Linked DNA regions of Prochlorococcus marinus XMU1411. Each later gene encodes a partner of the first gene's protein in a complex. Links are inferred from orthologs where the notes say so. Each region holds a gene or a part of one and is shown on either strand. Other genes may lie near its edges. The genes, in order: rpsG and tig.

Region 1 (3,147 bases):
TTTCCTCCAGTTTGTCTTGCATATTTACCTTCACCTTTAGAACTAGACCTAATAGTCTCTCTATATGAAACCTGAGGAGCCCCTATATTTGCTTCAACCTTAAATTCTCTTAACATTCTGTCAACAAGTATTTCCAAGTGCAACTCACCCATACCTGCAATTACAGTTTGATTTGTTTCAGGGTCTGTACTTACCCTAAAAGTGGGATCCTCTTCAGACAAAGCAGTTAAAGCTTTTGATAATTTTTCCATATCGCCCTTTGTTTTTGGCTCAACAGCCACCGAGATAACTGGTTCAGGGATAAACAAGGTCTCCAAAACTATTGGATCATCTGTATTACATAAAGTGTCACCAGTTGTTGTATTCTTAAGACCTAAAACAGCTCCTAAATCTCCAGCCCTCAATTCATCAACCTCCTCTCTTTCATCCGCCTTAAGAATCACCAATCTAGAAATTCTCTCTTTAGCATCCTTAGTGGAGTTCATTACATAACTCCCCTTTGAAAGAACACCTGAATACATTCTTACAAAAGTTAATTTTCCATAGGGATCTGACATCACTTTGAAAGCTAATGCACTGAAAGGAGCATTATCATCTGAAGGTCTAACATCTTCTTTGCCACTTGGTAAAACACCTTGTATTGGCTTAACATCGACTGGTGCTGGCAAGTAATCGACTACAGCATCTAATACAAGTTGAACCCCTTTATTCTTAAAAGCTGACCCGCATAATACTGGAACCAATCCATGCTTTAAAACCCCCTCTCTAATTCCTTTTTTGAGTTGTTCTTCAGATAGTTCTCCTGTCTCAAGGAATACTTCAATTAACTCTTCATCATTTTCTGCAACACTCTCCATCAACTTAAATCTCCAATCTGCAGCTTCCTCCTCCATTTCAGATGGAATTGGAGCTTCTTCGATATCAGTACCTAAGTCATTTTTGTAAAGATAGGCTTTGTTTGCTACTAAATCAATAATACCTGTAAGATCACCTTCAGCTCCAATAGGTAACTGAATTGGAAGTGCATTTGCCTTTAGTCGATCTTTAATTTGTTTATTAACTTTAAGAAAATCTGCGCCAGTCCTGTCCATTTTATTAACAAAAACCATTCTTGGGACAGAGTATCTATCTGCTTGACGCCAAACTGTTTCAGATTGAGGCTGAACCCCACCAACTGCGCAAAATACAGCTATTACTCCGTCCAAGACTCGCATTGATCTTTCCACTTCAATAGTAAAATCAACGTGACCAGGAGTATCAATAATATTAATTCTGTGATCTTGCCAACTAGTAGATATTGCAGCAGCAGTAATGGTTATTCCTCTTTCTCGTTCTTGAGCCATCCAATCAGTTACGGCAGCACCATCATGTACTTCCCCTATCTTGTGAACAACGCCTGAATAAAACAAAATTCTTTCAGTAGTTGTAGTCTTCCCTGCATCAATATGAGCGGCTATACCTATATTTCTTACTCGTTCTAGGGGAAAGTCGCGTGCCAATTTTAAAGCTCCAAATAAAATAATTTTTGATAAGTATAGTTCACCCTAAAAGCAAACTTTAATAATAATAAACTACTTAAGTACCTTTTTGATGAAATTAATATCTGTAATGTGCAAAAGCTTTGTTAGCTTCAGCCATTTTATGAGTGTCTTCTCTTTTTTTAACAGCACTACCAGTTTCATTTGCTGCATCCATCAACTCACCAGCAAGTTTCTGTGACATACTTTTGCCGTTCCTTGCGCGTGAGAATGTAACAAGCCATCTTAAGGCCATAGCTGTACCCCTCTCTTGGCGTACTTCCATAGGTACTTGATATGTTGCACCACCAACTCTCCTAGCTCTTACCTCGACAAGAGGAGTAGCATTTTTTACAGCTGTTTCAAATAATTCGACTGCATTCCCACCTGTTCTCTCGCTTATTAAAGAAAAAGCATCAGACAATATTCTTTGAGCTGTCGACTTTTTACCATGTTTCATCAATCGAGAAATCATCATAGAAGCTAGACGACTATTAAATTGAGGATCTGGAAGAACTGGTCTTTTTACTGCAGCATTACGACGTGACATTTTTAAAAAAAGTGATGTTTACAAATTAATCTTTTGGAGCTTTTGCTCCATACTTAGATCTGGATTGACGTCTATCTTTGACTCCAGCGGTATCTAAAGTTCCTCTAATTATATGGTATCTAACGCCTGGCAAATCTTTAACTCTTCCACCTCTAAGCAGTACTACAGAGTGTTCTTGCAAATTATGACCAATACCAGGGATATAAGCTGTTACTTCGAAACCAGAAGTTAATCTCACCCTTGCAACTTTTCTTAAAGCTGAATTCGGTTTTTTGGGGGTTGAAGTATAAACCCTTGTACATACTCCTCTTCTTTCTGGGCAAGCCTTTAAAGCGGGAGATTTTGTTTTTCTAGTCAGACGTTTTCTTTCTGAACCAATTAATTGCGAGATGGTGGGCATCTATTATCTTTTGAAAAAAATAAACATTTAAACATCATAACCTTTTACGAGCACCAACTAAAAGTTTTTAATCATATTTTTTTAAAAAATTTGTGAAATTAAAATTCTTTGGTAAATATTCATTATCTTTAGATTTATTTTCATATTTATTTTTATAATAGAAATACATAAATAACTAAATAGAATTAAATAATCTATGGCAGAGAGTAACAAAAGAATCGTTGGGCCATATCAAGATAGTTATTCCCCAGATGGAATAATCGGTGAGAAAGATGCTTGTGGTGTTGGTTTTATAGCCAATGTTAAAGGAATAGAAAGCAACTGGATTCTTAAAGAATCTCTCAGGGGTCTTAACTGCATGGAACACAGAGGCGGTTGTGGAGGTGATAGTGACTCAGGAGATGGGGCAGGCATTTTGTGTTCAATTCCTTGGCAATACTTAGATGAAGAAATCAATCTAAAAGATCAACAAGAGTTTAATAGAGGTTTAGGCATGGTTTTTATGCCTAACAGAAAAGAGAAAATTGAAGAGTGTAAATTAATATGTGATCAGGAAGCAAAAAAACTAAGAGTCGGCTACACATTTTGGAGAACGGTACCTGTTAATAATGAAGTCTTAGGTCCTTTAGCTAAGGCAAATGCCCCGTTCATCTGCCAATGGATTTTATACATAGATAAAA
Region 2 (3,319 bases), on another replicon or contig:
TGACTTATATCAGTTCTTAGCCTGCCAACAGCAACATTATCCCTTCCCATAACGTCATTTGGCATGGGAAATCTATTATTTTTGTAATCCTCAATAATTTCAATTCCAGGAGATTTATTTAATTCTTCAAGAGCATCTTTAGGCTCAACTACTCTAGCAAATTCAATATTGAGCGATTCAGAATGTGCTCTAAGTACTGGGACTCGAACACATGTAGCAGAGAGCTTTAAATCAGCAATATTTAATATTTTCCTGGTCTCATTAACCATTTTCATCTCTTCTTCGCAATAATTATTTGCAAGCATGGGTGAATTATGTAAAAACAAATTAAAAGCTAGTGAGTATGGCAAAACTTTACTTTTTTGAGGATTACCCTGAAGATAGTGTTCAGTTAAAAGTTTTAGTTCCTCCATCGCCAATTGCCCTGCACCACTTACAGATTGATATGTTGAGACAACAACTCTTTTAATAGCCGAAAGTTTATTTAACGGAGCTAAAACTAATGTCAACAAAATGGTAGTGCAGTTTGGATTAGCTATTACCCCATCATGTTTAAGTACATCACTAGCATTAACTTCAGGAACTATAAGAGGTACATTCTGATCTAACCTAAATGCACTTGAATTATCTATCAATAAAGCGTTTTGTTCCATAATGGTAGAAAACCATTTTTTTGAAATACTTCCACCAGCTGAAGCTAAAACTAAATCAAGATTCAAAAATTCTTCCTTAGTTGTCTTTTTTGTAACTAATTCTTCATCTTTCCAAATAATTTTTTTTCCTTCTGAACGCTCTGATGAAAGCAATACCAATTCTGATATTGGGAAATCCCGTTCTTCGAGAATTTTAAGTATTTCAGATCCCACAGCACCTGAAGATCCTAAAACAGCAACTTTTAATGGCCTATCAGGCAAAAACGGAGATTGTCTCACACTTTCAAATGATTTTTATAAATAGATTGACTATTTTTTTTTACTTTATCAAAAAAATAACTTTCAAGGAAATCACATAATGTGAAATAATTAAGATTCGGCTTTTAGTAATAATCACAAAAAATGGCTAAAGAAGCATTAATAGTCAAAACAACTCCTCTACCTCAAAGTAGAATTTCATTTGAATTAGAAATACCATCTGAGACATGCAAAACGTGCGTAAATGAGACAATCAGTAATATCAGTCGTTCGGCTAAAATTCCTGGATTTAGACTTGGCAAAATTCCTAAACAAGTCTTAATCCAAAGAATTGGCATCACACAATTACATGCTTCTGCTCTAGAGAAAATTATTGATAAATCATGGCAAGAAGCATTAAAAATTAAATCTATAGAACCACTAAGTGAGCCAGAATTGGTAGATGGATTTGAAACTTTACTCGCAAAGTTTAGTCCTGAAAAAACACTAAAGGTTACTCTTCAAACTGATGTTGCCCCCGAATTAAAACTAAAAAAATCCAAAGGACTTAGTGTTGAAATCTCAAAAACAAAGTTTGATCCTAAGTCAGTAGATGAAGCGCTAGAGAAATCTAGAAATCAGTTTGCAAATATTATTCCAGTAACTAATAGAGCAGCAAAATTAGGAGATATTGCTGTAGTTAGTTTCAAAGGAAAATATAAAGATTCTGGCAAAGAGATTGATGGTGGGACAAGTGAATCAATGGATCTTGAGTTAGAAAAGAACAAAATGATTCCCGGTTTCGTTGAGGGAATCGTAAAGATGAAAATTGGTGATAGTAAAACACTTAACCTTAAATTTCCTGAAGATTATTCTCATGAGGATTCAAGAGGCAAAGAGGCGATCTTTGAAGTCAATCTTAAGGATCTTAAAGAAAAAGAATTACCTGAACTTAATGACGATTTTGCAAAACAGTCTGGTAACAAAGAATCATTAAAAGAGCTAAAGAAAGATATTGAAAAGCAACTTAAAGACAATTTTGAAAAAACTCAAAAAGATATCAAAATTGAAGCTTTATTAGATGCCTTAACAAACGAATTGGTTACTGAAATTCCAAAATCTATGATTGATATAGAAGTGAGAAACAATATTGAACAAACTGCTCAAAGATTTGCTCAACAAGGTCTTGATGTTAAATCTACTTTTACTCCGGAATTAGTGAAGTCATTAGCTGAGTCCACAAGGCCTCAGGCTGAAAAAAATGTGCAAAGAAATTTAGCTCTTAAAGCATTAGCAGAAAAAGAAAACATAAAAGTTGAGAAAGATGAAATTGATTTAAAAATGAAAGATTATGAAGATGAAATCTCTAAATCTTCAAAACAAATAGATATTAAAAAATTGATAGAAGTAATAAGTAACGATTTACTCAAAGAAAAATTAATAATTTGGCTTGAAGAAAATTCCACAGTAAAAGAGAAAAGTACAAAAACTTCTAAAGCTATCAAAACCACAAAAACTGCGACAAAAGCTACAAAAGCATCAAAAGCGACAAAAACTCAAAATAAAAAAGAAAAAAAATAATTTATGAAATTTCCTACTAATTAAACAAAAACCCCTTAAATTATCTATAAGACGAAAATTATTTTGTGAACTCAGAAAAAAAACATTTAATCCAAAGCTCAATAAGTTCTTACGAAAGTATTAATAAAACTGGTGCCGCTGTGCCTACCGTTATAGAACAATCTGGCAGAGGAGAAAGAGCTTTTGATATTTATTCAAGACTATTAAGGGAGAGAATAATTTTTTTAGGTACTGGAATTAATGATCAAGTATCTGACTCTCTCGTTGCACAATTATTATTTCTTGAAGCTGAAGATCCTGAAAAAGACATACAAATATATATCAATTCTCCAGGAGGCTCAGTAACTGCAGGAATGGCTATATACGATACAATGCAACAAATATCCCCTGATGTAGTAACAATATGCTTTGGGGTAGCTGCAAGTATGGGGGCATTTCTACTTTCTGGAGGAGCACAGGGAAAAAGATTAGCTTTGCCTAATTCTAGAATAATGATTCATCAGCCTCTTGGAGGTGCTCAGGGTCAAGCAGTAGAAATTGAAATTCAAGCTAAAGAAATACTTTTTCTAAAAAAAACATTAAACTCGCTTTTAGCAGAACATACTGGACAACCTTTAGAAAAAATTAATGAAGATACAGAAAGAGATTACTTCTTATCTCCTTCAGAAGCAGTCGAATATGGATTAATCGATAAAGTTATCAAAAAGTGACAAGGGGCATTGAATTTTTAAGAATATGATGACGAATCGATATTTATGAGCAATGCTAGTGAATAGGGAATATTCAACACCTTTCACATTAAAACTTGATAATCGATGGCTAAATTCGACGCCCATCTTAAATGTTCA

What was found.
Region 2: the proteins of rpsG (region 1) and tig are in contact, whole or in part, in a crystal structure (PDB 3GTY), measured with the Thermotoga maritima proteins. The link is inferred for Prochlorococcus marinus XMU1411 from one-to-one orthologs. Residues at the interface, in WP_004081843.1 of Thermotoga maritima: Lys34, Lys52, Lys55, Glu59, Arg62, Gln63, Glu66, Asn67, Lys69, Val71, Arg95, Ala109, Lys110, Lys111, Gly112, Arg113, Pro114, Glu117, Glu121, Ile124, Ala125, Tyr127, Asn128, Asn129, Thr130, Gly131, Lys135, Asp139, Arg142, Met143; in WP_004081061.1 of Thermotoga maritima: Glu122, Val124, Val129, Leu130, Tyr133, Glu188, Gly259, Ile262, Tyr263, Glu266, Ser270, Glu273, Gln274, Glu277, Arg308, Gln311, Ile312, Ser315, Tyr316, Glu325, Arg329, Arg336, Leu363, Phe366, Trp367, Arg373, Leu377, Arg381, Leu384, Glu387.

What each region holds. Positions count from the first base shown.
Region 1 is NZ_JAAORI010000005.1:70,125-73,271, forward strand. The notes cover bases 333-3,147. They hold rpsG (30S ribosomal protein S7), read right to left. Parts: upstream 2,068-3,147; coding sequence 1,597-2,067; downstream 333-1,596. Other genes in these bases: fusA (elongation factor G), read right to left, coding at 333-1,499; rpsL (30S ribosomal protein S12), read right to left, coding at 2,093-2,467; gltB (glutamate synthase large subunit), read left to right, coding at 2,664-3,147. Also shown: more of fusA, read right to left, coding at 1-332.
Region 2 is NZ_JAAORI010000006.1:122,460-125,778, forward strand. Bases 277-3,263 are described here. They hold tig (trigger factor), read left to right. Parts: upstream 277-1,055; coding sequence 1,056-2,471; downstream 2,472-3,263. Other genes in these bases: HA145_RS09220 (aspartate-semialdehyde dehydrogenase), read right to left, coding at 277-932; clpP (ATP-dependent Clp endopeptidase proteolytic subunit ClpP), read left to right, coding at 2,561-3,181. Outside these bases: more of HA145_RS09220, read right to left, coding at 1-276; ATP-dependent protease ATP-binding subunit ClpX, read left to right, coding at 3,287-3,319. UniProt on the Bacillus subtilis protein: Involved in protein export. Acts as a chaperone by maintaining the newly synthesized protein in an open conformation. Functions as a peptidyl-prolyl cis-trans isomerase.